DNA from 2 places in the Mesorhizobium sp. PUT5 genome. Region 2 is predicted to be linked to the other one. Evidence: predicted binding sites of a transcription regulator. Region 2 holds the regulator's gene; the other holds the start of a gene.
The links. The regulator HrcA, encoded in region 2, represses chaperone genes, less so after heat shock. The targets are predictions, from matches to a motif close to GTTAGCACTCNCNNNNNGNGAGTGCTAAC.

Region 1: groES (co-chaperone GroES) is a predicted target of HrcA. The motif match lies at 3,617-3,645, and genes of this name have one in related genera.

Annotation. Positions count from the first base shown of each region.
Region 1 covers NZ_JBQOSO010000003.1:2,116,513-2,130,905, forward strand. Annotated here, with positions in the region: gene ACTDI4_RS11870 (metallophosphoesterase) at 1-991, shown strand, start outside; gene ACTDI4_RS11875 (CsbD family protein) at 1,064-1,243, opposite strand; gene groL (chaperonin GroEL) at 1,550-3,199, opposite strand; gene groES (co-chaperone GroES) at 3,260-3,556, opposite strand; gene ACTDI4_RS11890 (MarR family winged helix-turn-helix transcriptional regulator) at 3,847-4,326, shown strand; gene ACTDI4_RS11895 (HlyD family secretion protein) at 4,323-5,537, shown strand; gene ACTDI4_RS11900 (DHA2 family efflux MFS transporter permease subunit) at 5,829-7,364, shown strand; gene ACTDI4_RS11905 (CAP domain-containing protein) at 7,402-7,947, opposite strand; gene ACTDI4_RS11910 (DUF2189 domain-containing protein) at 8,135-8,962, shown strand; gene ACTDI4_RS11915 (pilus assembly protein TadG-related protein) at 9,026-10,909, opposite strand; gene ACTDI4_RS11920 (TIGR01459 family HAD-type hydrolase) at 11,158-12,018, shown strand; gene ACTDI4_RS11925 (bifunctional riboflavin kinase/FAD synthetase) at 12,021-13,004, shown strand; gene ACTDI4_RS11930 (HdeD family acid-resistance protein) at 13,001-13,576, opposite strand; gene ACTDI4_RS11935 (MipA/OmpV family protein) at 13,769-14,393, shown strand, end outside.
Region 2 covers NZ_JBQOSO010000003.1:1,297,133-1,311,525, forward strand. Annotated here, with positions in the region: gene ACTDI4_RS07740 (VOC family protein) at 1-316, opposite strand, end outside; gene rph (ribonuclease PH) at 543-1,259, opposite strand; gene hrcA (heat-inducible transcriptional repressor HrcA) at 1,392-2,477, shown strand; gene ACTDI4_RS07755 (hypothetical protein) at 2,533-2,718, shown strand; gene ACTDI4_RS07760 (helix-turn-helix transcriptional regulator) at 2,730-3,872, opposite strand; gene ACTDI4_RS07765 (PQQ-dependent sugar dehydrogenase) at 4,035-5,375, shown strand; gene cysK (cysteine synthase A) at 5,602-6,582, shown strand; gene ACTDI4_RS07775 (hypothetical protein) at 6,644-6,772, opposite strand; gene ACTDI4_RS07780 (hypothetical protein) at 6,772-6,915, opposite strand; gene mbfA (iron exporter MbfA) at 7,191-8,174, opposite strand; gene ACTDI4_RS07790 (hypothetical protein) at 8,349-8,672, shown strand; gene ACTDI4_RS07795 (hypothetical protein) at 8,732-9,112, opposite strand; gene ACTDI4_RS07800 (ABC transporter permease) at 9,226-10,362, opposite strand; gene ACTDI4_RS07805 (ATP-binding cassette domain-containing protein) at 10,359-11,282, opposite strand; gene ACTDI4_RS07810 (HlyD family secretion protein) at 11,414-12,361, opposite strand; gene ACTDI4_RS07815 (CerR family C-terminal domain-containing protein) at 12,358-13,092, opposite strand; gene ACTDI4_RS07820 (hypothetical protein) at 13,114-13,257, shown strand; gene ACTDI4_RS07825 (CYTH domain-containing protein) at 13,336-13,809, shown strand; gene ACTDI4_RS07830 (lipo-like protein) at 13,862-14,393, shown strand, end outside.

The sequences.
Region 1 (14,393 bases), 820 kb from region 2:
GTTCGTCGCGGATGTCCATGCCTGTCGCATGGCCGGCGGCCTCAGCCCCAATTGCCAGAAGGAAGGCAAGACCGACGCCAACCTGCTGCGCAACGTGGCGGCGCTGAACGGCATCGCCGACAAGCAGTGGCCGGCCGCGATAGGCGGCGTGGCAACCGGCTTGCGAGGGGCCGGCAGCCGCATCGGCACGCCGCTCGGCATCATCGTCGGCGGCGACATGACGGACGACGGCGGCGGACAGGTGACGCAGCCGAGCGAAGGCACCCAGCTTCTCCAGTTCAGCCAGCGCTACCAGCAGGGCGTCGGCGACGACAGGGTGCATTTTCCCGTCTATGTGGGGCTCGGCAACCATGACCTCGACCAGAACGGTCCGGCGCCGCATGTCGACTGGTATCGGCGCGAAATGCGCGACTATGTCGAGATCAACCACCGTCCCGGCGTCTTCTTCAAGCCGCCCGTGCCGGCCAACGACTACGACGCCGATTCCGACTGCTATTCCTGGGACTGGGGCGGCCTGCATCTGGTACAGACCCACCGCTTCGCCGGCGACACCGGCCACGGCGCCCCCAGCAGCCTGCCGTGGTTGAAGCGCAATCTGGCCGCCTACGCCGCGGACGGGCGCCCGGTCGTGATCTTCCAGCACTATGGCTGGGACGCTTTCTCGACGGAAAGATGGGACCCGGCAAGATCCACATTCGACGACGAGGGCTCGGGCCAGCCGCACTGGTGGAGCGAGGCGGAGCGGCAGGCGTTGCTGGCGACGCTGCACGGCTACAACGTTGTCGGCATCTTCCACGGCCATCAGCACCAGACGCCGATGATCTACCAGCGTGACGGGTTGGACGTCTTCAAGCCGAAGGCCGCGTTCATGGGCGGTTTCGCGCTGGCGCGCATCACCTCCTCGGCGATGGACGTGGTGCTGGGCGAGGCGGCGGGCGCGCATGGCGACGTCGTCTTCACCGACGCCTTCAGCCGCGCCCTGCCGGCTTGAGAGGAGACAGGCCCGCCATGGAAAAGGGCGGCTCTGCGGCCGCCCCGGACTTTCGGCTGCCCTTCGGCAGGATCAGAAGGAATCCTTGATCTTCTGCTTGGCGTCGCCATAGGTCTTCTGCACCTTGCCGGCAGCCTTGTCGGCCATGCCTTCGGCCTGTGTGCCCTTGTCGCCGGTGGCCTTGCCGATCGCCTCCTTGACGGAGCCCTTGACCTGCTTGGCAACGCCGGAAACCTGATCCTTGTTCACCATTTCGCATCTCCTGGTTAACGTGGCCAAGACAAACGAGGCTGACGCGAAAGGGTTCCGTAAGTTCATGAACCAGATGAAGATTCACGCATAGCGAGCAGAGTTCAATAGAAAAAGCCTCTTACGCAAATCGATGTGCAAAGGGCGTCTGGTGCCCTCGGCTTGCGTCGGATCGCTCCTTCGGCCGCCTGTGAAGCCGGGAAAACGTGGGTGGGCGGCGCATGGTTCCCTTCCGGCTCCGGGGCTGTGGTCCCAAAGAAAAAGGGCGGCTCTGCAGCCGCCCTTCCCAGTTCTTTCGCGACGGATTTCTTAGAAATCCATGCCGCCCATGCCGCCCATGCCGCCGGGCATACCGCCGGGCATGCCGCCGGCAGCTTCCTTCTTCGGCGCTTCGGCAATCATGGCCTCGGTGGTGACCAGCAGGCCGGCAACCGAAGCAGCGTCCTGCAGAGCGGTGCGAACGACCTTGACCGGGTCGACGATGCCCAGCGCGATCAGATCGCCATACTCGTCCTTGGCGGCGTTGTAGCCGTAGGTCGCGCTCTTGTTCTCGAGGATCTTGCCGACGATGATCGAAGCTTCCGCACCGGCGTTGGACGCGATCTGGCGGGCCGGAGCCTGCAGAGCCTTGCGCACGATGTTGATGCCGGCAGCCTGGTCGGCGTTGGCGCCTTCGGACTTGATCGCCTGGGTGGCGCGCAGAAGCGCGACGCCGCCGCCGGGGACGATGCCTTCCTCAACGGCCGCGCGGGTCGCGTTGAGCGCGTCGTCGACGCGGTCCTTCTTCTCCTTCACTTCCACTTCGGTCGAGCCGCCGACGCGGACCACCGCAACGCCGCCGGCGAGCTTGGCCAGACGCTCCTGCAGCTTCTCCTTGTCGTAGTCGGAAGTGGTTTCCTCGATCTGCTGCTTGATCTGGGCAACGCGGCCCTGGATCTCGGCCTTCTTGCCGGCGCCGTCGACGATGGTGGTGTTCTCCTTGGAGATCGACACCTTCTTGGCGCGGCCGAGCATGTTCAGGCCGACATTCTCAAGCTTGATGCCGAGGTCTTCGGAGATGACCTGACCGCCGGTGAGGATGGCGATGTCTTCCAGCATGGCCTTGCGGCGGTCGCCGAAGCCGGGCGCCTTGACGGCAGCGATCTTCAGGCCGCCGCGCAGCTTGTTGACGACCAGCGTGGCCAGAGCCTCGCCTTCGACGTCCTCGGAGATGATGACCAGCGGCTTCGAGGTCTGAACGACGGCCTCGAGGACCGGCAGCATCGCCTGCAGGTTGGAGAGCTTCTTCTCGTGGAGGAGGATGTAGGCGTCTTCCAGCTCGGCAACCATCTTGTCCGGGTTGGTGACGAAGTAGGGCGACAGGTAGCCGCGGTCGAACTGCATGCCTTCGACGACTTCAAGCTCGGTCTCGGCGGTCTTGGCCTCCTCGACGGTGATGACGCCTTCGTTGCCGACCTTCTGCATGGCCTGCGCGATCATCTCGCCGATTTCGCTCTCGCCGTTGGCGGAGATGGTGCCGACCTGGGCGACTTCCTCGGAGGTCTTGATCTTCTTGGCCTTCTTGACGAGGTCGGCCACGACTTCCGAAACGGCCAGATCGATGCCGCGCTTGAGATCCATCGGGTTCATGCCGGCGGCAACGGCCTTGTGGCCTTCCTGAACGATGGCCTGGGCCAGAACGGTCGCGGTGGTGGTGCCGTCACCGGCCTTGTCGTTGGTCTTGGAAGCGACTTCGCGGACCAGCTGGGCGCCCATGTTCTCGAACTTGTCTTCCAGCTCGATTTCCTTGGCGACGGAAACGCCGTCCTTGGTGATGCGCGGGGCGCCGAAGGACTTGTCGATGACGACGTTGCGGCCCTTGGGGCCGAGCGTGACCTTCACCGCGTCGGCGAGGATATTGACGCCGCGCAGCATGCGCTCGCGGGCGTCACGGGAGAATTTTACGTCTTTAGCAGCCATTGTTGAGCTCCTGGGCGCTGTGCCCGAAATTCAGATTGAGGTGCGGGTGGAAGGGCTCGATCAGCCGATGATGCCCATGATGTCGGATTCCTTCATGATCAGAAGGTCTTCGCCATTGAGCTTCACCTCGGTGCCGGACCACTTGCCGAACAGCACGCGATCGCCGGCCTTCACGTCCAGCGGAACCAGCTTGCCGCTTTCGTCGCGGGCGCCGGAGCCGACGGCGATGATCTCGCCTTCCTGCGGCTTTTCCTTGGCCGTGTCGGGGATGATGATCCCGCCGGCAGTCTTCTCTTCCGACTCGACCCGGCGAACGACCACGCGGTCATGAAGCGGGCGGAACTTCGACTTTGCCATTTGATTTCCTCGGTCAAAATGATGAGAAAGGATTCCCTCCGTCCAGCGAGGCTGGACCTCGTTAGCACTCGCCACGGGTGAGTGCTAACGCTGCAGTGAAATAAGCATCCGCCACGACGGAGTCAATAAGCACTTGCCTGGTAAACTCGCCTGCCGCCGGTTTTTCGCCGCTGCCGGCGAGCGGCGGTCGAGTTCCGACGGGAAGCTTGCATGGCAGCCATGCATTTTTGCATGGCAATTGTGCGGCGCGGAAACTTGAATGATGAGCACGCTTATTATATATGCCGCTCATGGTTTCCGACGGTCTTGATAGGCTTGGCTTTCTGCTCCACGACGCCGCGCGGCTGATGCGCCGGCGCTTCGAGGCGCGCGCCAGCGGCTTCGGCCTTTCTGCCGCGCAGTGGCGCTTGCTGGTGCGCGTGGCGAAGGAAGAGGGCGTGGCCCAGGCCCGTCTGGCCGAGCTGCTCGAAATCGAGCCGATCAGCGTTTCGCGCCTGATCGACCGCATGGAGGAGGGCGGCTGGATCGAGCGTCGCGCCGATGCGACGGACCGCCGGGTGCGCACTATCTATCCCACGGCCAAATCGCGTGACGCCTATGCGCATGTGAAGAGCCTGGCCGGCGAAGTTTACGAGGAAGCTCTGGCAGGCCTGTCGGCGGAGGCGCGCCGCGCCCTGGTGGAGGGGCTTTCTCGCGTCATAGACAACCTTTCGGACGGCGAGACACCGTCGTGCGAACAGCCCAAGGTTACGGAAAGCGTAGCGTCATGAATGCGGTATCCAAGATAGACGAGGACGCGGCATTAAAGCTGGAGATGGAAGCCCCGGCGCAGCCGGCGGCGCCCGTGGCTATGCCCGCTGCCGTGCAGGAAACCCCTGCACCCTCACCCAAAAAGAAGAAGCGCCGGACCGGCCGCTTCGCCCTCATGCTGGCGTTGCCGCTGCTTCTGGCGGTGGGCGGCACCTATTTCTGGGTGACCGGTGGCCGCTATGAGGAGACCGACAACGCCAATCTGCGGCAGGCCAAGGTAGCCATCGCCGCCGACACCGCCGGCCGCATCGTCAAGGTGGACGTTTCCGACAACCAGGTGGTGAAGAAGGGCGACGAACTGTTCGTCATCGACCCGGAGCCCTACCGCATTGCCCTGGCGCAGGCTGATGCCTCCCTGGCCGCCGCACGCCTGAACGTTGAGCAATTGCGCGCCGCCTACAATCAGGCGTTGGCCCAGGAAAAATCGGCGCAAAGCGAGGTCGATTTCTCGCAATCCCAATATGGCCGGGCCGCCGATCTGGCGCAGAAGGGCATCAGCGCGACTTCGTCGCTGGACCAGGCCCGCAACGACCTCGACAAGGCCAAGCAGCAGCTTGCGGTGGCCAACCAGGGCATAGAGAGCGCCAAGGCTGCGCTCGGCGGCAATCCGGATATCGTTACCGACCAGCACCCGTCCGTGCTTGCCGCACTCGCCGCGCGCGACAAGGCGGCCTACGACCTGGCCCAGACCACGGTGCGGTCGCCCGGCGACGGCATCATCTACCAGGCGTCCTCCTTCAAGGTCGGCCAGTACGTGACGGTGGGAACGCCCCTGTTCGCCCTGGTCGAGACCGGTGACACCTGGATAGAAGCCAATTTCAAGGAGACGCAGCTCACTCACATGAAGCCCGGCCAGCAGGCCGACGTGGAGCTGGATACCTATCCCGGCAAGACGTTCAAGGCCACCATCCAGGCGGTCGGTGCGGGCACGGGCGCGGAATTTTCGCTGCTGCCGGCACAGAACGCCACTGGCAACTGGGTGAAGGTCACGCAGCGTATCCCGGTCTATCTGAAGCTCGACGACCCGGATTCGGACGTTGCCGTGCGCACCGGCATGAGCGCGGCCGTTACGGTCGACACCGGCGTGGCACGCGGCTTCGGCGCGCTGTTCGGCCATGCTTTCGCGGGCGAGGCCGGCCAGAACACCGGCGCGCCCGCCAGGAACAACTGAAACGGGCAAGGAGCGCTTTTCCGGCGGATGACGCCGGAGATTGAAAGGGGCCGGCCGGCGGGTGTGACGGAACCCGCGTCGAGCATCTCCTGACGATTTCCGACGTTCCGCTTTACGAGTTCCCGGGCGGCGGCCGTCCTGTATCGGGGCGCCGGTCGACAAACCCCCAGTCGATCGGCGCTTCAACGGGTCGCCCGCCGTCCGGGAAGCCAGCAGGGAAGGGCAGGCCCGCCACGGGCAGGCTGCCGCCCTTTGCTCCCACTACCCTCGCTTTATGCGCAGAAGCCACAGATGAGCACGCAAGAAACCCATCGCGAAGTGCCGCACCGTGGCCTGATCACGGTCTCGATCATGCTGGGCACCATCATGCAGGTGCTCGACACGACCATCGCGAACGTGGCGCTGCCGTCGATGACGGGCGATCTCGGCGCTTCGCAAGACACGATCAACTGGGTGCTGACCTCCTACATCGTCGCGGCGGCAATCATGACGCCCGTGACCGGATGGCTTGCCGACCGGCTCGGGCGCAAGCAGCTTTTCCTCATCTCGGTGGTTGGCTTCGTCATCTTCTCCATGGCCTGCGGCCTTGCCGGCAGCCTGACCTCCATGGTCGCCTTTCGCCTCATGCAAGGCGTGTTCGGCGCGGCCATCGTTCCCCTGTCGCAGACCTTCCTGCTGGACATCAACCCCAAGGAGCGGCACGGCCAGGCCATGGCCATCTGGGGCGCCGGCATCATGGTCGGGCCGATCATCGGGCCGACGCTGGGCGGATGGCTGACCGAGACGCTGAACTGGCGCTGGGTGTTCTTCATCAACCTTCCCGTCGGCATCGTCGCCTTCCTCGGCTCGGCCGCCTATCTGCCCCAGATTGCCAAGCGCGTGCGCGGCTTCGATTTCTTCGGCTTCGCCATGCTGTCGCTCGGGGTGGGCGCGCTCCAGCTCATGCTGGACCGCGGCGCCGACGCCGACTGGTTCTCCTCTCTGGAGATCTGGATCGAGCTTGGCCTGTCGCTGATCGGCTTCTGGGTCTTCATTGTCCACATGCTGACGGCGGAGCACCCGTTCATCGACCCCAAGATCTTTCTCGACCGCAATTTCGCAACCGGCCTGGTCTTCATCTTCGTCATCGGCGTCATCCTGCTGGCAAGCCTGGCGCTGTTGCCGCCGATGCTGTCGACGATCTTCGGTTATCCCACGATCACGACCGGCCTGGTGATGGCGCCGCGCGGGGTCGGCACCATGATCTCGATGCTTTTGGTCGGGCGGCTGGTGCGCGTCGTCGATCCTCGCCTGCTGGTCGTGGCGGGCCTGCTGCTGACCGCCTATTCGCTCTACGACATGTCCGGCTTCTCGCCGGAGATGGACGACTGGCCGATCCTGACCACGGGCGTCATCCAGGGGCTGGGGCTCGGGCTGGTGTTCGTGCCGCTGTCGACGGTGGCTTTCGCCACGCTGGATGCACGCCACCGGACCGACGCCACGGCCCTGTTCAGCCTGGTGCGCAATATCGGCTCGTCGATCGGCATTTCCATCGTCACGGTCATGCTGACGCGCAACGTGCAGGTCAACCACGCCGAACTGGGCGCCTTCATCAACCCCTACAACCCGAATCTGCTGGCGGCTTCGCCGGCCGCCGCGCAGGGCGACCCGACCGCCCTGTCCCAGATCGACGGGCTGGTCAACATCCAGGCGCTGATGATCTCCTACATCAACGACTTCAAGCTGATGATGATCGTGACGCTGTGCGCCCTGCCGTTGGTGTTTCTGCTGCGCCGGCCGCGATATGCCCTCGCCGGGGCGCAGGCCTCCGCGGCGCATATGGATTAGGATCTTGGGGCAGGGCGTTTCGACCTGCTCCCTGTCCCTATTTGCCCAGCACCAGGGCCCAGTATCGCCAGTCGCCGTTCTTGCCGTCGCGGACATAGGCCAGGCCGAAGCGCGTGAAGCGCGGGTCGAGCATGTTGCGCCGGTGCGGAGGGGAAGCCATCCACATGTCGAACAGCCGCTGCAGGTCCATGCGGCCTTGCGCGATGTTCTCGGCCGCCGCGCCATCGATGCCGTTCTGCTTGACCCGCGCGGAAAAATCCCGTCCCCAGCCGGTGGTGTGGCTCATGCGCCCGGCGCCGGCCATGTAGCCCGCCTGCTGGAGCGCGGCCTGTTCGAGCCGCGTGTCGGGCTGGAGGGCCGGCAGCCCCTGGGCGGAACGGATGCCCGCAAGGATGTCCGCAGCGGATGCCGAAGACCCGCCGCCGCTTCCCGTCTGCCGGCCCGTGGCGCACGAGGCCAGCGCGAGCAGGGCGCCGCCACAGGCGGCTTTCAGCAGCGTGCGGCGACCGGCATCGAATTGCGGCGGTTCGGACGAGGATCGAAGCAGTGAGAGGCGCATGCCGTTCCGAATAACATAGATCATGGCTTTTGCCGGGCGGCGGCCGCAAAATGTCCGGTCTCGCCTGCGCCTTGCGTGCCTCCGGGGGGCATACCGCGTATTTGAATACTCCGCGGCGCCGGACCCTGTTATGATCGGCCCGTTGATAGAAATGGCAGCGACAGGCGGCCATCCGGGCAACAGCCGCCTTCTGCCGAACGGGAGAAAGGTCATGGCCGCATTCCATGTCATGGCGGATGCCCGCGGCATGCTCATGCAGCCGGCAGTCCGCCGCATCACCACCCATGACGTCTGGGACGCCCTGAGGCTGGGCGCCGAGGACTTCTGGGCCAAGCCGTCGCATTACGCGTTCCTGTGCATCATCTATCCGATCGTCGGCGTCATGCTGGCCCGGTGGACGACGACGGGCGCCGACGCCATCCATATGGTCTATCCGCTGATGTCGGGCTTTGCGCTGCTGGGCCCGTTTGCCGCCATCGGCCTCTACGAGATCAGCCGCCGGCGTGAGCTTGGTCTGGATTCCGCCTGGAAGCACGCCCTGGAAGTGCGTCACTCCCCCGCCGTGCCGTCGATCGTCGCGATGGGGGTGCTGTTGCTGGCGGTGTTCCTGGCCTGGCTGCTCACCGCGCAAGCCATCTACACGGCCGTATATGGCGGCCAGGCACCGGCCTCCGTTTCCGGCTTCCTGAGCGAGGTGCTGAGCACCGGGCGGGGCTGGAAGCTGATCTTCTACGGCAATCTCGCCGGGCTCTGCTTCGCGCTGTTCGTGCTGATAACGACGTCTGTGGCCTTTCCCATGCTGCTCGACCGCGACGCCGGCGTAGTGGCCGCCGTCGACACCTCGGCCCGGGTGTTCGCCGCCAATCCGCTGCAGATGATATTGTGGGGCCTGATCGTGGCAGTGCTGCTGGTCATCGGCTCGATACCGCTGTTTGCCGGCTTGGCGGTGGTCATGCCGATCCTTGGTCACGCCACCTGGCATCTCTATCGCAAGGCGGTGGAACCGGGCAAGGCGGCTTCGGCCCGGCGCCCGATGTAGCGCAATGAGAGAGGTTGAAGGCAGACCGGCCCGGCAGTTGCGCCGGGCCGGCGGGTATTGCGCCTATTTCACGATGCGCAGGTTGGATAGTTCGTCTGCGATTTCCTTGAATTTGTCGGATAGGTTGTCGCTGGTCGCGTTCCAGTAGAGCTTGGCCGGCTTGGCCGGGTTGTCGGGATCGCGGCGGTAACGAGAGTCGGATGCGCAGTCCGTGAGAGCGTTGATCGCCTTCTTCTCGTCGCTCTTTTTCTCGCTGAGGTCGAGCGACACCGTCATGAGCAGGATATTGGAGTCCTTGGCGTTCTCGCAGAGCGTCTTCAGATGCCAGTCGAGCGCGGCCGTGTAGTTCGAACTGGAGTAGGTGGTCTTGCTGACCGTGCTATCGGTGTTCATGAACAGACGCGTGAGGCTCGAGCCTTGCGGAATTATGCCGGCATAGCCGTAGGCTGCGTAGGTGGAGAGATTGGACGCGTTCTTGCTGTCGCTCATGGCTGAATAGGTGTTGGCGCCGTCCGTCAAAACGATGACGACCTTGTCGTTGCCCTTATCGGTGTTCGGCCGGCCATTGGTGAAGGGTTCGTTGCTGGAAACGGTGCGCCATCCCCAGGCGAGACCTTCCGGAACATTGGTGTTCCCGTTGGATTGCATGGCGTCTATGCCATCGAAGATTTTCTTCTTACCGCTTTCCGTCGTGACGTCCTGCAAGGGTGTGATCGCCGTGGTCGTGCAAGAGTAGTTGGGGCCGCGCGCGCCGGACGCGCTGGTCACATTCCACGGCTTTTCGAGGAAATACTTGCGGGCGTCCTGCTGGCGGGCCTTCACTCCGAGGCTGTCGTCGGAATCCACCCACCAATTGTTATTGTAGCTCCATGTCGTGGTGGAGGTATGCGCCTTGCCGAACTCGTCCGTTCCGGTCCAGAAGTTGCCGGCCTCGTCGGGAGCGAACATGGGCACGAACATGGTCGCGGGGTCGCTCGACGTGGGTGATGTGTCATTGTCGTTGTAGGGGAAGGGGCGCGCTTCCACGCAACCGGCCCATTCCTCATACTGCTTCGACTTGCCGAGGGTCTTGCAATTGGATCCGTTTTTGACATCGCAGACCTGCGTCTTGATCAGTTCGTAGAGCTTGAAGCGCGTCATCTCCTTGTTCTGATCCGAGCCCCAATCCTTGCCTCGCATATAGTAGATGTCGCCGGATTTCTCGATATACTTGTTGGCGTTGTTGGCCTTGGTCATCTTCGACCAATCGAAATTTTCATGATGGATCGGCGAGATGCCTCTCAAATCCATCCAGGTCGCGTCTTTGTTCTCATTCCCGATATTCACGGAGGCCGCAAACGGGACGAGCGAGAACTGGACGGGCTTTTCCATCTGCTTCATCTGCTCGGCTTGCAGGGAAAGTGTATCCACGAGCTGCTTGGCTGCCGCCTTCAGCAGGGTCATGCGCGGCTTGCCGGTTGAGCCGCCCTTCGTATCCATCGAGCCCGAATTATCCAGCACCAGAGCCACCTCCAGCGTGTTCTTCAGCCGGATCTCGGAGCAGGTGGTGAAGTTGAAATCGCTCGACTCGCGGCCGATGAGCATGGCGGCGGCCGGCAGGAAATAGGGCGAATAGGTGAGGTCGGCGCACATTTTCAGCGTGCCGCCGCCGGCGCTGTTGTTGGGCAGCACCACCGTCAGCACGGTGTTCACCGGATCGACATGCCGCAGGTTGGCGGTAAAGAAGTTGTTGGCGTAGGCGATGGCCTGGCTGTCGCTCACCCCGCTGGCGATGTAGCGCGCGGTGGCCAGTCCGGCGGCGTCGAGCGCGTTCAGCGTGTCCTGCCGCTGGCGGGATATTTCCGTGTAGTCCACCGCCAGCGCCAGCGCTCCCATGAGCGGCACGAGCGCGACGACGGTGAGAAGGGCATAGTTGCCCCTCGTATCGCGGAAGAATTTGCGGAACATCGGCCTTCACCCCTGCCAAGCCCATTTTGGCCAAGGATAATGACCGCAATCGCTAAATTTCCGGTTCCCGAACTTCCTTCAAAATGCGTTGCGCAATTGCTGCGCCGTTAACCATTTGCAAAGCCCCGGCCAGTTCGGCAAGGCCCCGGCGCGACCTGCCCCGCCGCAAAAGCTGATGACAGGGCAGGGCGCTTGAGCTAGGACCCCCTCGTCATCGATGCTCGGGAGACGGAACCTTGGAATACGGCATGACCGAATTGCCCAAAACGATTGCCGCGCTCGATGCGTTGTCGGGGCGCTATTCGGCCCTGCTTTGCGACGTCTGGGGGGTCATACACAATGGGGAGACGCATTTCCCCGATGCCGCTGCCGCTCTGGCAAAAGCGCGTGCAGCCGGGGCCGCCGTCGTCCTCATCACCAATTCCCCGCGCCGCAGTCGCGACGTTGTAGCCCAGTTGCGCGCGATCGGCGTGCCGGATCAGGCCTATGACCGGGTGGTGACCTCCGGCGACGTCACGCGCGATCTGATCGCCCAAGGCCCGCGCATGATTTTTCATCTCGGCCCCGACCGCGACGCAAGCCTCTTCGACGGGCTGGATGTCGAGCCGGTCGAGGAGTTCGAGGCGCAGGGCGTCATCTGTACCGGCCTTTTCGAGGACGAAGTCGAAACGCCTGCGGACTATGCAGAACTGTTGCAACGGCTGCGGGCCAGGAACCTGCCCTTCATCTGCGCCAATCCCGACATCATCGTCGAGCGTGGCGATCGGCTGATCTGGTGCGCCGGCGCGCTGGCGCGCGATTATGCGCAGATGGGCGGACGCACGCTGATCGCCGGAAAGCCGCATGCGCCGATCTATCGTGCCGCGTTGCAGGCTGCCGCGGAGGTGCTCGGCCGCGAGCCGGACCGTGCCGAGGTGCTGGCCATCGGCGACGGCGTGATGACGGATGTGAAGGGCGGCGCCGACAACGGCCTCGACGTTCTCTACGTGTCGGGCGGCATCCATGCGCGCGACTATGGCGAGCCGCTGGCCCCGGACCCGGAAAGGCTTGCCGCTTTCCTGGAAAAGCACGGCTACAGCCCCGTGGCCGTTATCCCAAGGCTTCGGTAGGCATGACGGGCTCGTTCGAGCGCATTTCGGGCGACCGGCCGCTGCCTTCCCGTCTGCGCGGCGGGGTGGTGGCCATCGGCAATTTCGATGGCGTGCATCGCGGCCACCTGGCGGTGCTGCAACGCGCGCTGGACGAGGCCCAAGGCCGGGGCGTGCCGGCGCTGGTGCTGACGTTCCAGCCGCATCCCCGCAAGGTCTTCCGGCCGGAAGCGCCGCTGTTCGTGCTGACACCGCCGGTCATGAAGGCGCGGCTTCTGCACGAACTCGGCTTCGACGCGGTGGTGGAACAGGCCTTTTCGCGCGAATTCGCCGCGCGCTCGGCGGAGACCTTCATAACGGATATTCTGGTGGACATGCTCGGCATCGGCTGCACGGTGACGGGCGTCGACTTCCATTTCGGCAAGGACCGCCAGGGCGGCCCGGCCTTTCTGATGGCGGCCGGCGAACGCTACGGTTTCGGCGTGACGCTGGTGGACGCTTTCCGCGACGAGGGCGCGGAGGTGGTGTCGTCAAGCCGCATCCGCACGCTTCTGGAAAGCGGCAGGCCCGAGGAGGCGGCAGGGCTGCTCGGCTATCGCTTTACCGTGGAAAGCGAGGTGATCGGGGGGCAGAAGCTTGGCCGCACCCTCGGCTTCCCCACCGCCAACATGAAGCTGGCGCCGGAAACCGCGTTGAAGGAAGGCATCTATGCCGTGCGCTTCCGTCGTGCGGACGGCACGCTGCATGACGGCGTCGCCAGCTTCGGGCGCCGCCCGACGGTCGACGACAACGGCGCGCCGCTGCTTGAAACCTTCCTGTTCGACTTTTCCGGCGATCTCTACGGCGAGGTCTGCCGGGTCAGCCTGTTCGGCTACCTGCGCGGCGAAGAGAAGTTCGACGGGCTCGACGCGCTCGTCGAGCAGATGAAGCGCGACGAGGCCGAGGCGCGGGCGCTGCTGGCGGGCGTGCGTCCGCTGTCCGATCTCGATGCCCGCATCGCCTTCTAGGCTGCGGCGCGTCTGCCGGTCTTCAGTGCCAGCCCGAAGGCGATGAAGGTCCAGCCCTGGAAGATCAGGTCGATCGCCAAGAACAGGCCCAGCACCCACAAGCTGTTGGCCGGCCAGCGCAGCGCGATGAGGATGCCGACCAGCAGCGTGACGATGCCCGCTGCGATGATCCAGCCCGAGCCTTTTTCGGCCCGGTGCTGCCAGCCTACCCAGAGCCGAAGCAGGCCGGCGGCGACCAGCGCGACGGCCAGCAGGAAAGTCAGCACCGCGGAAGCCAGAAGCGGGTTGTAGAAGGCGAAGAAGCCGGCGACCGCATAAAGCAGGCCGGAAAGCAGCCAGTAGAAGAAGCGCCCCCAGCTCTTGACGCCGAAGGCATGGATGATCTCGATGATCCCGCTGAACAGCATCAGCCAGCCGACGAGGTAGACCGATGCGACGGTGGCGATGACCAGATTGCCGAAGGCTATGCCGCCGAAGATCAGGAGCAGCACGCCCAACGCCACGAACCAACCCCATTTTGCCTGCGTTTCTTCCAGTGCCTGTCTGAAGGTGTCGCCATTCAGAGTCATCAGTCCTCTCCTTCAAAGCATCCAGCGGCGCTGGTTTGCGCCGCATGAAAGGTATCGCTCCCGCCGGCCTTCGTCCAGAAGCACGATTTCCGGCCGCCGGCCCGTGCAATCGCGCGATGCGACGGAGTTAAATCAAATTTTACCCAAGTCCGGGCATGGCTTCGATCAACGGTGAGTTGTGCGCAAGGTGTCGAAATGAAGTCCGTCAAAACCCTGTCCGCGATGTTGGCCTGCGCCGCGTTGCTCATGCCTGTGACGGCCGCGGCGGGCGAGGGCGCCTTCGGCTGGATGTCCGGAAACTGGTACCTGACGGTCGGCGCCACCGGACTCGTCGCACCGAAATTCGAGGGCAGCAGCAAATACATGCTGAGTGCGATGCCGCTCGTTTCGCTGGGCAAGGCAGGCCCCGAGGCGCGCTTTTCCTCGCGCAACGACAATATCTCGCTGGCGCTGATCGACGACGGCGAAGTTCGCGCCGGCCTTGTCGGCAAGTTCCTCTGGGCGCGCGACAATGACGCCGATGAGCTGAAGGGGCTGAAGCCCGTGCGCTGGGGCGGCGAGGCCGGCGGCTTCTTCGAGTTCTATCCGCTGGACTGGGTGCGCGTGCGCGCCGAACTGCGGCACGGCATCCGCGCCCACAACGGCTTTGCCGGCGACGTCGCGGCCGACGCCTTTTTCGACATCACGCCGGACATCCGCATTTCCGGCGGCCCGCGCCTGTCCTTCGCGTCCGCCAAATATTTCGACGCCTATTATGGCGTCGATGCGCAGGAGGCGGTCGATTCGGGCCTTGGCGAATATCATCCCGGCAGCGGCCTGA
Region 2 (14,393 bases):
CGGCCTCGACGGCGACGCCGCTGGCTTCCAGATGCGCCGTCCAGCGCGCAATTTCGTCGGCCGTGGCGGCAAAGCACAGATGCCCCGGGCCTTGCGTGCCGTGGGGCGGCACCGGCAGGCGCGCGCCCGGCGCGGGCGGCTGGCTCGTCGCCCCGGCATTGAACAGGAGAAGCACGCCGGTCCCGCAGCGGAAGAACACGTGCCTGCCTTCCACCCTGGCGATGCGCTCCAGCCCCAGCACCTCGCCATAGAAGGCTTCCGCCGCGTCGAGGTCGGTGACGTAGAGGGCCGATTCCAGGATGGCGGCGGGCTGCATCAGTTTCCCGCCTCGGCAGCGGACTTGAGAAATGAGACGACCCCCACCCCTAACCCCTCCTCACAAGGGGGAGGGGAAACTGGCCACGCCCCTTCCAGGCCCCGAACGCTGATGGCTTTGGCCGCAGCACCGGTGACATCGTCCCCCTCCCCCTTGTGAGGAGGGGTTAGGGGTGGGGGTGTCGGGCTCGAAAGCCCACGGCGATATGCCATCATTGCAACCCTGCCTATCCCACCGCCATCTTCTGCAGGTCGACCAGCCGCGAGATGCCCTTCTTGGCCAGCGCCATCAGCGCCGCGAACTCTTCCTCGGAAAAGGGCTCGCCCTCGGCCGTGCCCTGGATCTCGACGATGCCGCCCTTGCCGGTCATGACGAAATTGGCGTCGGTGCCGGCCGACGAATCCTCCAGATAGTCGAGGTCGATCACCGGCTGGCCGTCGTGGAGGCCGCAGGAGATGGCCGCCACATGGTCCTTCAGCACGCGCTGCACATTCACCATCTGGCGCGCCTCCATCCAGCGCAGGCAATCGTGGAGCGCCACCCAGCCGCCGGTGATGGCGGCCGTGCGCGTGCCGCCGTCGGCCTGGAGCACGTCGCAGTCGACGGTGATCTGCTGCTCGCCCAGCGCCTGCATGTCGACCACGGCGCGCAGGGAGCGCCCGATCAGGCGCTGGATCTCCAGCGTGCGGCCGCCCTGCTTGCCGGCTGAAGCCTCGCGGCGCATGCGCTCGCCGGTGGAACGCGGCAGCATGCCGTATTCGGCCGTCACCCAGCCCTTGCCGGAATTGCGCATCCAGCCCGGCACCTTCTCTTCCAGGCTGGCGGTGCACAGCACATGCGTGTCGCCGAACTTGACCAGGCACGAGCCTTCGGCGTGCTTGGAGACGCCGCGCTCGAAGGAGATGGCGCGCATTTCGTCGTTCTGGCGTTTGGAGGGGCGCATTCGGTTTCTTTCCGTGATCTGGCTTATCGTGGCCGGCTTGTAACGCTGCGGGTCGTGCCGCGCAAAGGAAAATGGCCGGCTTGCACCGCTTGTGGGGATGTCTATATCCTCGAAGCGGAGGTTTTGCGCCCGATGACGAAGCCCATTGCCGATCCCATGCCGCAATCGACCGCGCTGCAGGTGCTGGACATCCGCTCGCGCGAGATATTCCGGCGCATCGTCGATTCCTACCTGCGCGACGGCGAGCCCGTCGGTTCGCGGTCGCTGTCGCGCATCCTGCCGTCTTCGCTGTCGCCGGCCACCATTCGCAACGTGATGAGCGACCTGGAGCATCTGGGCCTCATCTACGCGCCGCACGTGTCGGCCGGGCGGCTGCCCACGCAGGCGGGCCTGCGCTTCTTCGTCGACGCATTCATGGAACTGGGCGACCTGTCGGACGACGAGCGCCGCGCCATCGAGGCGCAGATGAAGGCGTCCGGCGAGGGCACCTCGCTGGAGCACATGCTGACCGAGGCCAGCCAGATGCTGTCGGGCATGTCGCGCGGGGCGGGCCTCGTCCTGGCCGCCAAGAACGAGACGGCGCTGAAGCATATCGAGTTCATCCAGCTCGAGCCCGGCAAGGCGCTCACCGTGCTGGTGTCGCATGGCGGCGACGTGGAGAACCGCGTCATCGACTTGCCGGCCGGCATCACCGTCTCGCAGCTCCACGAAGCCTCCAACTTCCTCAACGCCCATATACGCGGCCGCACGCTGGGCGAGGCGCGCGCCGATATCGCGCGGCTGAAGGAGGAGACACGCGCGGCGCTGGACACGCTGTCGCAGGAACTGGTCGAAAAGGGGCTTGCCGTGTGGGCCGGCACCGAAAGCGACCTGCCGGCGCGCCTCATCGTGCGCGGCCGCGCCAACCTGCTCGAAAACGTCACCGCGCAGGCCGACATCGAGCTTCTGAAGCGGCTGTTCGAGGACATGGAGACGCAGGACGGCCTCCTGCAACTGCTCGACCTGGCCGAGCAGGGGCCGGGCGTGCGCATCTTCATCGGCTCGGAGAACCGGCTGTTTTCGCTGTCGGGCTCCTCGCTGGTGGTGGCGCCCTATCGCGACAAGGATGCGCGCGTCGTCGGCGCGCTCGGTGTCATCGGGCCGACGCGGCTGAACTATGCGCGCATCGTGCCGATGGTGGACTATACGGCGCAGCTTATTTCCCGCATGCTGCGTTGAGAGACCTCCGGAAACGCGAGACGCGTTTCCGACCACCCGCGAAGGGGAGGGGAAGATGGCGCTGGAAGCGTTCAAGGCCGAGATCGGCCTGCTGCTGCAGGAAATGGTCAACCAGCCGCAGGACCGGCACGAGTTGCAGGAACAGTTGCGCGAGAAGCTGCAGGAGATGCGTGCCATGGGCATGCCGCTGCCTGCCGACCTGGTCGAACTGGAAAGGCGCCTCGACGAAGCTGCCGGCTGACCGGCGGCACGTTACGCCTGCGTGTCCGCAGGATCGTTTGCCAGGGGGGCGGGCGGCCGAGGCTCGGCAGGCAGGCTTCCGAGCAGGGCTATCAGTTCGCCCAGCCTGTGGGTGGCCGTTTTCCCGAAGATCGATTTGAGCTGGGTCCTGGCCGTCTCCTTGCAAATCTCCAGCGCTTCCGCAGCGCGTTCCAGAGAGTTGCCCATTGCGAGTTGCACGGCAAGCGCCGTCTCGGACGGCGTCAGCCGCCAGGCTTTGCCGACCACGAGGGGATGCGGCGCGGCGGGCTTCTTCAGTTCGGTCATCGTGAACATCGCCACGGCGCCGCAGAACGGAAAGCGGGCCGCACCATCCAACGGCAACGCCCTGAGCAGCAGGTCCGTCCCGTCCGCCCGGTGGACGACGAGGACACCGGCATTGAGGCTGCGGCCCTCGGGCAAATATTGGATCTGTCTGACAAGACGCTCATATTCGATCGCCGCTGCATGGTCCCGGATCACGATCTTGCCGTTGCGCACGCGGATATCCTCGCCGAGCGACAGGTCCGCAGCGGCATTCGACGCGATGACGCGCCCTTGGCGATCGATCGTGAACGCCGCCACCTCCATCCTGGCCAGCACGTCGATGGAACCGGCGATTATGGCGCGCTCCACATTGTACGACAGCGTGGCCACTTCGCTCATCCGGCGGGACAAGGACTGGATGATGGCCTTTTCCTTTGCGGTAAAGCGTCCTTGCCGGTTGGTCCGCTGCAGCCCCAGGCAGTGCATGGCAGGGCCGGCGCTGAACCCGAGGCCCGCCCACCATCTCAACTCGGTCGTCGGCAGGAACTCGTTGTAGTAGGGGTCTTTGCGCAGTTCGTCGTCGCCGATGACGTCGTCGTCCGAGGTTGCGAAACCACGCAGTTGCAGGGGAATGCCGCGCCGACGAGTGTCTCGTATGTGCCAGCCTTCGGCGAAATACGCTCTGAACGCCTCTTCCAGGCTCGATCCGATAAGGGCCTGGCCGTTCGGCTCGTAAGGCAGGACCGCGACGCCGATGCAGCCGGTCGCATCCGCGATCTCATCGAGTATCCGCCGCCACTGGCTCTTGTCGGCGACGACATCCTGCAGGTTGCAACTGACCCGATGCAGGCATTCGACCGAAATCGACACCGTTGCGCACCCCTTCCCAAATGCGGCTCGGCCCGGCTAGGAATTCCGGAAGAATATCCGAGCGCGCACGATTTCCAAAATACAAATTTCATGCCCGGTTGATCGATCAGGGAACGGCTTGCCGCCATCCGCGTTCTTTCGGGTTCAAGTCCAGTAAGACGCATGAAACCGCTTCACGCAGGCGCCTGTGCCGCCGCCATCCTCGCCCTTGCCGCCGCCGCATCCGCCGCCGAGCCCGTGCTGAAGGGAACGGAAGCCTTCGGCGACTGGCGAGCGGACCGGCCGGGCGTGGTGCGCCTGATCACGCCGCAGGACCTTCAGCCGCCCGCGCCGTCGCAATCGGCCTCGAACAGCCCCGAGCGGGCGAAAATGCCGAAGAACGTGAAGCTGCGCCTGCCGCCCGGCTTTTCGGCCGAACTGGTGGCCACCGGCATCCGCAACCCGCGCGCGGTGCGGGTGGCGCCCAATGGCGATCTCTTCGTGGCCGATTCCCGCGCCAACCAGTTGCGCGTCTACCGGCTGGCGCCGGGCAGCGCGAAGCCCGCCGAGGAGGGCGTCTTCGCCACGGGCCTGCATCAGCCCTACGGCATCGCCTTCTACCCCGCCGAAAACCCGCAATGGGTCTATGTCGCCAGTTCCGACAGCGTGGTGCGCTTTCCCTACAAGGAGGGCGACCTGAAGGCTTCCGCCGCGCCGCAGACGATCGTTTCCGGCATTCCTTCCAACCATCACTGGACCCGCGACATCGCCTTCTCGCCGGACGGCAAGACCTTGTATCTGTCCGTCGGCTCCGGCTCCAACGTGGCCGAGGACATCGGCGCGGCGCCGCAAGGCGGCGTGGAGCGATGGGTGCACGAAAAGCCGCTCGGCTATGCCTGGGGCTCGGAAGAAGGCCGTGCCGAGGTGCGCGCCTACGATCCCGACGGCGGCAACGGGCGCGTCGTGGCGACCGGCCTGCGCAACTGTTCCGGCATGGCGGTGCAGCCGGGCATGGGAGCGCTGTGGTGCGTGGTCAACGAGCGCGACGGGCTCGGCGACAACGTGCCCTTCGACTATGCGACCTCAGTGAGGCAGGGCGCCTTCTACGGCTGGCCCTGGTACTATCTCGGCTCGAACGAGGACCCGCGCCATGCCGGCGAGCGGCCCGACCTGAAGGGCAAGGTGACCGTGCCCGACGTGCTGATGCAGGCGCATTCGGCGCCGCTCAACATCGCCTTCTACGAGGGCGGTCAGTTTCCCGCCGAATATAGGGGCGACGCCTTCGTGGCCCTGCACGGGTCCTGGAACCGCAACAAGCGCACCGGCTACAAGGTGGTGCGGCTGCGCTTCAGCGACGGCAAGCCGACCGGCGAGTACGAGGACTTCATGACCGGCTTCGTCGTGTCCGACGCCAAGGTCTGGGGCCGTCCCGTCGGCGTGGCCGTGGCGAAAGACGGCGCGCTGATCGTCACCGAGGACGGCAGCGGCACGATCTGGCGCGTCACCTATGATGGAAAGTCCTGAGGCGATCGGGCGAACTCGCGCCGGGCGGCGGGAGCGTGCGCCTGCATGCGCACCCGTCTGCGGGCCGGGTGGGGCAAAAAAATTCCAATTCTTGCCGGACTGTTGGAATTCCATCCTTTAAACCTGAGGCTTTGAGCATGCGCCCCACTCGGATAATCATGTGCGGCGGCCTATCTTCGGCGACTTTGAAAGCGCCTCGTGCCGCCTGGATATAGGAGCAGAACCGATGAACAAGCCCGTCACCTCCGCGCGCGCGCCCGGACGCGGCCGCATCTACAATTCAATGACGGAGACGGTCGGCGATACGCCGCTGGTGCGGCTGGACAAGTTCGCCAGGGAAAAGGGCATTGTCGCCAATCTCCTGGCCAAGCTGGAGTTCTTCAACCCGATCGCCTCGGTGAAGGACCGCATCGGCGTGGCCATGATCGAGGCGCTGGAGGCCGCCGGCCGCATCACGCCCGGCAAGACCACGCTGATCGAGCCGACCTCCGGCAACACCGGCATCGCGCTTGCCTTCGCGGCGGCGGCCAAGGGCTACAAGCTGATCCTGACCATGCCCGAGACCATGTCGCTGGAGCGCCGCAAGATGCTGCTGCTGCTCGGCGCCGAACTGGTGCTGACCGAGGGCGCCAAGGGCATGAAGGGCGCCATCGCCAAGGCCGACGAGCTTGCCGCCAGCCTGCCGGACGCCGTCATCCCGCAGCAGTTCGAGAACAAGGCCAACCCGCAGATCCACCGCACCACCACGGCCGAGGAGATCTGGAACGACACGCAGGGCGAGGTCGATATCCTCGTTTCGGGCATCGGCACCGGCGGCACCATCACCGGCGTCGGCCAGGTGCTGAAGAGCCGCAAGCCGTCCGTGCAGGTCGTGGCGGTGGAGCCGGAGGCCTCGCCGGTGCTGTCGGGCGGCCAGCCCGGCCCGCACAAGATCCAGGGCATCGGCGCCGGCTTCGCGCCCAAGATCCTCGACACCTCGATCTACGACGAGGTGGTCACGGTCTCCAACGAGGATGCGGTGGCCAATGCGCGCCTGGTGGCGCGGCTGGAGGGCGTGCCGGTCGGCATCTCGTCCGGCGCGGCCCTGCAGGCGGCCGCCGTGGTGGGCGCGCGGCCGGAAAATGCCGGCAAGAACCTTGTCGTGATCATCCCCTCCTTTGCCGAGCGCTACCTGTCGACGGTGCTGTTCGAGGGGCTGGGCGGCTGAGGCCGTCTTCGGCCTTGGCGCAGAATGACATTGCGCCGCGCGGCAGCGCGCGGTGTAGCCTTCAGCCGCGGCGCGAAGGGCGCTGCGGCCGGTAGGTCGTGGTGCGGCAGGTCGCCGTGCCCGGTCGGCAGACATGGCTGTCGTGGCGGCTTTCCAGCGTCATGACCGGCGTTTTCGAAAACGGCGCCATCAGTGCGCCGGGCCGAGCGTGTTGCCGCGCCGCGCACAGGCCGGGCCGGGGCCGCGCATATAGTGGCGCTCGGGCCGGTAGGTGGGGGCGACGAACTCGCGAAGGGCTGCGACCAGCCCGGTTATGAGTGCCAAGATACGCATTACGATTTCCAGTCCGCGTCGGGTTTCGGATGTCTTTTCCGAAGTCGCGGGCATGATAGCAAACACCCGTGAATCTTCGGTGAACGCGACGTTAATCTTTGCCCGAAAATGCCGTCCTTCGTGGCCGCAATGCGGCGGATTGGCGGCGTTTCGGTGCCTTTCGGCGTGTTCCGCGTCCGTGTGTCTTTTGCGCCACGCGGGTTTCGCTTTTGTGTCGCCGAATGCGCGTTTTGGTTTCGGATTTTTGTCCTGATCGTTGCCCCGTTTTAGGGGCTCTAGGCGTTGCCGATCAGGATGCCGGCCGCGAACACCAGCGCGCCGCCCAGCACCACCTGGAAGGCGGCCCGCAGGAAGGGCGTGTCCATGTAGCGGTTCTGGACGAAGGCGATCGCCCATAGTTCGAAGAACACCACCACCGCCGCCACCGCGGTCGCGGTCCAGAAATGCGGGATGAGATAGGGCAGGGCATGCCCCAGCCCGCCCATCGCCGTCATGATGCCGGTGGTGAGCCCGCGCTTGATCGGCGAGCCGCGCCCGGAGAGCCTGCCGTCGTCGGAGGCCACCTCGGTGAAGCCCATCGAGATGCCGGCGCCGATGGAGGCGGCAAGCCCGACGAGAAAGGTCTGCCAGGTGTCGTGGGTGGCGAACGCTGCCGCGAAGATCGGGGCCAGGGTGGAGACCGAGCCGTCCATCAGCCCGGCAAGGCCCGGCTGGATGTAGGTGAGGATGAACTGCCGCCGCTCGGCCGCGCCTTCCTGTTCTTTGACGGCCTCGGGCACATGCTTGCGCTCCAGGTCGTGGGCGAGCGCCTCGTGGCCCTGCTCGGCCGCCGCCAGATCGCCCAGCAGCTTGCGCGTGGCGGCGTCGGAGGTGCGCTTAGTGGCGGCGGCATAGAAGAGCTGCGCTTGCCGCTCCATGTCGGCCGCCTGGTTGCGCACGCGGTCGATGCCCAGCGGGCGCACCAGCCAGTCGGGCTTGCGCTGGTAGTAGCCGCGTACGTGCTCGCGCCGGATCAAAGGAATGCGTTCGCCGAAGCGCTTGCGATGCAATTCGATCAGCGCCTCGCGGTGGCCGTCCTCCTCCTCGGCCATTTCCTCGAATATCTTGGCCGATTGCGGGAAATCCTGCGCCAGCCCGTCGGCATAGGCCCGGTAGATGCGCCCGTCGTCCTCCTCGGACGAGATCGCCAGCGCGAGGATTTCCTGTTCGGAAAGCGAATCGAAGGAACGGCGGCCGAAGCCGAAGACGCGGGAAAGCATGATGAGAGCACTCTAGTTTAGAATGATTCTAAACTACATATAGCGGCGGTTGCGGTCAACAGGATGCTGTCCGCGCCGACCCCGCCGTTCGGACGAGGCTCCGTGCAGCGGCTCTTTTTATCGGCGAACCTTTGCCTATATGAGCTGCCTGTCCCACGAAGAGGAATTCGCGCCATGACGGGCAAGCAGCATGCCGCGCCGTTCGATTCCGGACCGGTGCTCGACCTCATCGCCTCGATCGAGGCGGACCTCCAGCGCCTCAAGGGCCTGCTCGCGCAGCCGGTGGAAAAGTTCGATCCGGCCAACCCGCACAACAAGACCCCCGACGGCAAGCTGACCGAGGACGGGGTGGAGTGCTGCTACCGCATGTTCGACGAGGGCAAGTCGCGCTACTCGGTCTCGCGGCAGATGAAGATCTCCTTCGCCGCCGCCACCCATCGCTTCAACGCCTGGCGCAAGGCCGGCGGCGCCAAGCGCAAGCGGGCGCTGCTGGGATAGGCGGGTGAGGGGGCGCCTCCGGCCCGACGTGACAGCCGCGACAGGGCCGGAGCGGTTTGCTACCGCACCACCGGGCACCAGCGGTCGCGCCGGTCGAAGGTGACGACCACGCGGTCGCCGCGCGAGCGGCCGATGACGGTAATGGTGCGCCGTCCCATCGATTCCACGCGGGCGCGGCGGATGCCCATGCGTTCCGCCTTGCGCAGGGCGCGGTCCGGCGAGCATTCGTCGCGGCGGCCTTCGCGCCAATCGTCGCGCCTGTCATGGCCGCGTTGCTCGTAGCAATCGTCGTAGCGGGGATCGCAGCGATCCCGAAGCCGCATGGAAGGACCGTCCGGCCCGAGTTCGAACTGCACGTCCTGCGCCGCGGCCCCGGAAACCGGAATGGCCAGGACCAGCGTGGAAAGGGCCAGCAGGGCCGGGTAGAGAATCTTGCGCATGGGAGCCTCCTTTTGCTGCGGCACAACGCCGGGAGGCGCGCTCGGGTTCAAGTCAGATTTCGCCGGTGCCGGAAACATTAGGTGAGGAAATATCGGGTGAGGGCGGCCGCCGTTCAGTCCAGCGTGCGGCGGAAGCGCACCAGCGCGGTGGCGGAAAACAGCACCACGAACACGGCCAGCCAGCCGATCTCGGAGGCCACGGCCGGCAGGGTTGCGCCCTTCAGCATAACGGCGCGCACGATGCGCAGGAAATGGGTGAGCGGGAAGATCTCGCCCAGCCACTGCGCCCAGCCCGGCATGCCGCGATAGGGGAACATGAAGCCGGACAGGAGTATGGACGGCAGGAAGAAGAAGAAGGTGAGCTGCATGGCCTGCATCTGCGTGCGCGAGACGGTGGAGATGGTGTAGCCGAGCAGCACCAGCCCCAGCACGAAGACGAGGATGCTCGACAAGAGCAGCGGCAGCCCGCCGACGAAGGGCACGGAAAACAGAAGCTTGGCGGCGATCAGCACCACCACCACCTGCACGGCCCCCACGCCGGCATAGGGCAGCACCTTGCCCAGCATGATCTCGGCGGGGCTGGCCGGCATGGCCAGCAGGTTCTCCATGGTGCCGCGCTCGGTTTCGCGCGTCAGCGCCATCGCCGTCATCATCACCATGGTCATCTGCAGGATCACGCCGAGCAGGCCGGGCACGATGTTGTATTGCGACACGCCCTCGGGGTTATAGAGCTGGTGGACGACGATCTCGAGCTGGCTGGCCGCCTGCTCCTTGGCGACCTGCTCCATGCCCTGCGCGCGCAGCAGCGCCTGGGCGGCCACGGTGCCGAGCGTGGCGACGGCGCCGCTGGCGGCGGCGGGGTCGGTGGCGTCGGCTTCCAGCAGGATGCGGGGATGGTCGCCGCGTTCCACGCGCTTGCCGAAATCGGCCGGAATGGTGACCACGAAGGCCACGTCGCCGCGCGCCAGCAGAAGGTCGGCCTCGGCTTCGGTGCGGGCAACGTGGTCGAAGCGGTAGTAGTTGGTGTTCTCCAGCGCCACCACCATGGCGCGGCTGTAGGGATCGTTGCTCATCGCCAGCAGCGCTGCCGGCAGCCGCTTGGGGTCGTTGTTGATGGCGAAGCCGAACAGGATGAGCAGCATCAGCGGCACGCCCAGCATCATGGCGAAGGTGACGCGGTCGCGCCGCATCTGGATGAATTCCTTCACCAGCAGCGCGCCGAGCCGGGCAGGGGAGAAGATGGTGTTCATGGCGCCGCGTTGTCCTTCGCGCCGGCCATGAACTGGATGAACACGTCCTCCAGGCTGGTTTCGCCGGGCGAGGCGGTCACGCCCGGGTGCCGTTGGCCGATGTCGGCCAGCGCGGCCTGCAGCGCCCCCGCGTCGGAGCCCACCACATGCAGCGTCGCGCCGAACGGCGCCACCTGCTCCACGCCGGGGCGGCTTTCCAGCTCGCGCGCGACGGCGTCGAGGTTCGGCCCCTGCACCACGAAGGTGGTGAGGCCGGCATTCTTCACCACTTCCTCGACCGTACCGGTGGCCAGCAGCCTGCCGTAGGAGATGTAGGAAATGCGGTGGCAGCGCTCGGCCTCGTCCATGTAGTGGGTGGAGACCAGCACGGTGAGCCCGCCATGGGCCAGCCGGTGGATCTCGTCCCAGAACTCGCGCCGCGCCTTGGGGTCGACGCCGGCGGTCGGCTCGTCGAGCAAGAGCAGCTTCGGCCGGTGCATGATGCAGGCGGCCAGCGCCAGCCGCTGCTTCCAGCCGCCCGAGAGCGTGCCGGCAAGCTGGTCGCGACGCGAGGTGAGGCCGAGATTCTCCAGCGTGTCGGCGACGTATCTGCCCACCGGCCGCAACTGATAGAGCCTGGCCACGAACTCAAGGTTCTCGGCAATGGTGAGGTCCTCGTAGAAGGAGAAGCGCTGGGTCATGTAGCCGACCTCGCGCTTGATCTTCAGGCCCTCGTTGCGGATGTCGTAGCCCAGCACCGTGCCTTCGCCCGCGTCGGGCGTGAGCAGCCCGCACATGATGCGGATGGTGGTGGTCTTGCCGGAGCCGTTGGGGCCCAGGAAGCCGACGATCTCGCCCTCGCCGACAGACATGGTGACGTGGTCGACCACGGTGCGGTCACCGAAGCGCTTGACCAGCCCGCGCACGTCGATCGCGTTCATGCGGCGTCTCCGGCATGGCGGCGAATGGTGAATGGCGAATGGTGAAAGAAAAGGGACACGGCGTTGCCGCTATCCGTCTGGGTTGCCGTCGGCCGGAGCGGAGGCATGGTATCTCTCCCACCATTCGCCATTCACCTGCCCGCCAAGTCCACATCCACGATCTGCCCCGGCTGCAGCGCGGTGGCGTTGCCTTCCGGGTGCGCCTCGACGAGGTAGACCAGCTTCTGCCGGTTCTGCAGCGAGTAGATGACCGGCGGGGTGAATTCGGGATCGGGTGAGACATAGCTCACCCGCGCCCTCAGGTCGGGCGCGCAGCCGTCGCAGCGCACCGAAAGCTCGGTGCCGATCCCGACCGATGCGAACGCCGCTTCCGGAATGTAGACGGTGAGCTTGACGGCGCCGTCCGGCAGCATGGAAAGCACCGGGGCGGTGGGGCCGGCCGTGTCGCCGGGATTGCGGATCACGTCGTTGATGCGGCCGGGGGAAGGCGCGGTGAGCACGCGCTTGGAAAGCCGCCATTTCGCCTGGTCGAGCGCGGCCTCGGCCTGCTTGACCTGGTTTTCCGCCGCCTTGATTTCCTCCGGCCGGGCCGGCAGCCGGCCCACCGCCAGGTTGGCCTGGCTCTGTCCGATCGAGGCCTCGGCCACTTCGGCCTGGGTGGCGGCGTCGTCGAATTGCGCCTGCGTCGCCACGCCGCGCTTCAGCAGGTCGCGCGTGCGCTCCAGCGTCCGGTTGGCGTCGTCGGCCTGCGCCTTGGCCGAGCGCACCGCGGCCTCCAGCACCGCGATCTCCTCGGGCCGCTTGCCCACCTGCAGGTCGGCAAGCTGGGCCCTGGCCTGGTCCAGCGCGGCACCGGCCTGAGCCACCGCGATGCGGGCATCGGAATCCTCCAGCGTCGCCAGCGGCTTGCCGGGCTCGACGCGGTCGCCGCGCTTGACGGAGACGGTTTCCACGGTCGCCACCTCGATGGGCGCCAGAAGCACGAATTCGCCCTCGACATAGCCGACGGCCAGCGGCGCGGCCGGGGCGCAGGCCGAAACGAGCTGGGCCGCAAGCGGCAGCGCGCACCAGAAGCTCATGGCGCCGCCTCCGTGGCGGGATCGTGGCGGTCCCCGCGCTCCCGTCCGGTGCGCGCGGCCAGCATGGCGTTGAGGTTGCCGATCACCACCGCCGCCACCTTGCCGGCCTCGGCCTCGCCCATGGCCCGCCAGCCCATGCGGCGCATGACCGGCTCGCGCCCGATGCGGAAATAGACCACCTGCCCGATCAGCGAGAACACGGCGAGCCTCGTCGCCTCGCTTTCGGCGGGCTCGCCGGTGGCCAGCTCCCATATGGCGCAAAGCCGCCTGTGCGTCGGCTCGAAGACGCCCGCATAGATGCGGTCGATGGCCGCCGAAGGATGCGAAAGCTCGCGCAGCAGGAATTGCACGATCTCGCCGGCCTCGGGCCGCGCGACGAGGAAGGCCACGACGCGCTCGATCGCGGCAGCCAGCAGTGCCCGGGCCGCCTGCGGCGTGCCTGTTGCGGCGGGAAAGGCGGCCGGGTCGCCCACGGCCTCGGCCATGATGGTCTGCACCGTTTCCACGATATGGTCGGCGACGGCCATGCGGAGCCCTTCCTTGCCGCCGAAATGATAGGCGATGGAGCCGATATTGGCGTCCGCCGCCGCGGCGATCTGGCGGGTGGAGGTGCCCTCGAAGCCCTGCCGGCCGAACAGGCCCATCGCGGCATGCACGAGCGCGGCCCTGGTGGCATCGGCGGATGCCGGAACGTGGCGCCCTGGCGGCCGGTTGTGTTCTGGAGTGACCATTTTTGAACTTTAATCAATCGAATGATTAAAGTCAAGCTGGGCGCGATTCGGCGTATGGCCGGCGAGAGCCTGTCGGACCGCGACGGGCAGCATGCGGACGCCGCCGCTTTTCCCCGCCTCGACGATATCGGCCTGTACAGCTTCTCGGCCCGGCCGGGATTTTGAACGATCCGCGCCGGCGCAAGACGGCATTGAGGTTTCGCCCGGTTGATTTGCCGCCTTCCGCGCGCTTTATTCCGGCGCATGGCCAAGGAAATCGAGCGCAAGTTTCTGGTGCGGGACGGCTCATGGCGCGAGGCCAGCGAGGCCAGCATCGCCTTCGTCCAGTTCTATATCGCCGTCTCTTCCGAGCGCTCGGTCAGGCTGCGCATCAGCGATGGCCGGAGCGCGAAGCTCACCCTCAAATTCGGGTCCGACCTCGCCGAGCGCGACGAGTTCGAATACAAGGTGCCGCTTCAGGAGGCGCGCGAGATGATGCAGTTCGCGCTCGGCCGCGTCATCCGCAAGACCCGCCACCATGTGCGCCACGGCGGTTATCTCTACGAGGTCGACGTGTTCGCCGACGCGCTGGACGGGCTGGTGATCGCCGAACTGGAGACGCCGGACGCGGTGGCGGATGCGCTGTTGCCGCCATGGCTTGGTCGTGAGGTCACCGGCGACATGCGCTTTTCCAACGCCTCGCTGGCGCTGAACGGCTACCCGGAACCTGCGCGGTGAGCGGGCGTCTGATCCGTGCCGCCGCGATTGTGCGGCGGGGAGGGCCTGCGCCATGACCGCGCCTGCCGAAACCCTGCTGGACCGGATCGGCCGCTGGCTGGCGGACCGGCTCCAGGACGAATCCTCCGGCTACGAGCCGTACACGCCTTCCGACCCGGAGACGCTGCGCCGCGTGCTCCAGCCGGGCGACGTGCTTTTGGTGGAGGGCAACCAGAAGGTTTCGGCGGCGATCAAATATCTTACGCAATCCACATGGTCGCACGCCGCGCTCTATGTGGGCGACGCGCTGCCGGAGCCCGCCGACGGCTCGGAGCGGCCGCGGCTGGTGGAGGTGACGCTGGGTGTCGGCTGCGTGGCGGTGCCGCTGTCGCGCTACCGCACCTACAACACCCGCATCTGCCGGCCCAGCGGCCTGACGCCGGAGGACCGCGACCGCGTCGTCTCCTTCATGGTGAACCGCATCGGCCTGCGCTACGACATGAAGAACATATTCGACATGCTGCGCTATTTCCTGCCCACGCCGCCGGTGCCGGTGCGCTGGCGCCGCCGCATGATCGCCTTCGGTTCGGGCGATCCTACGCGCG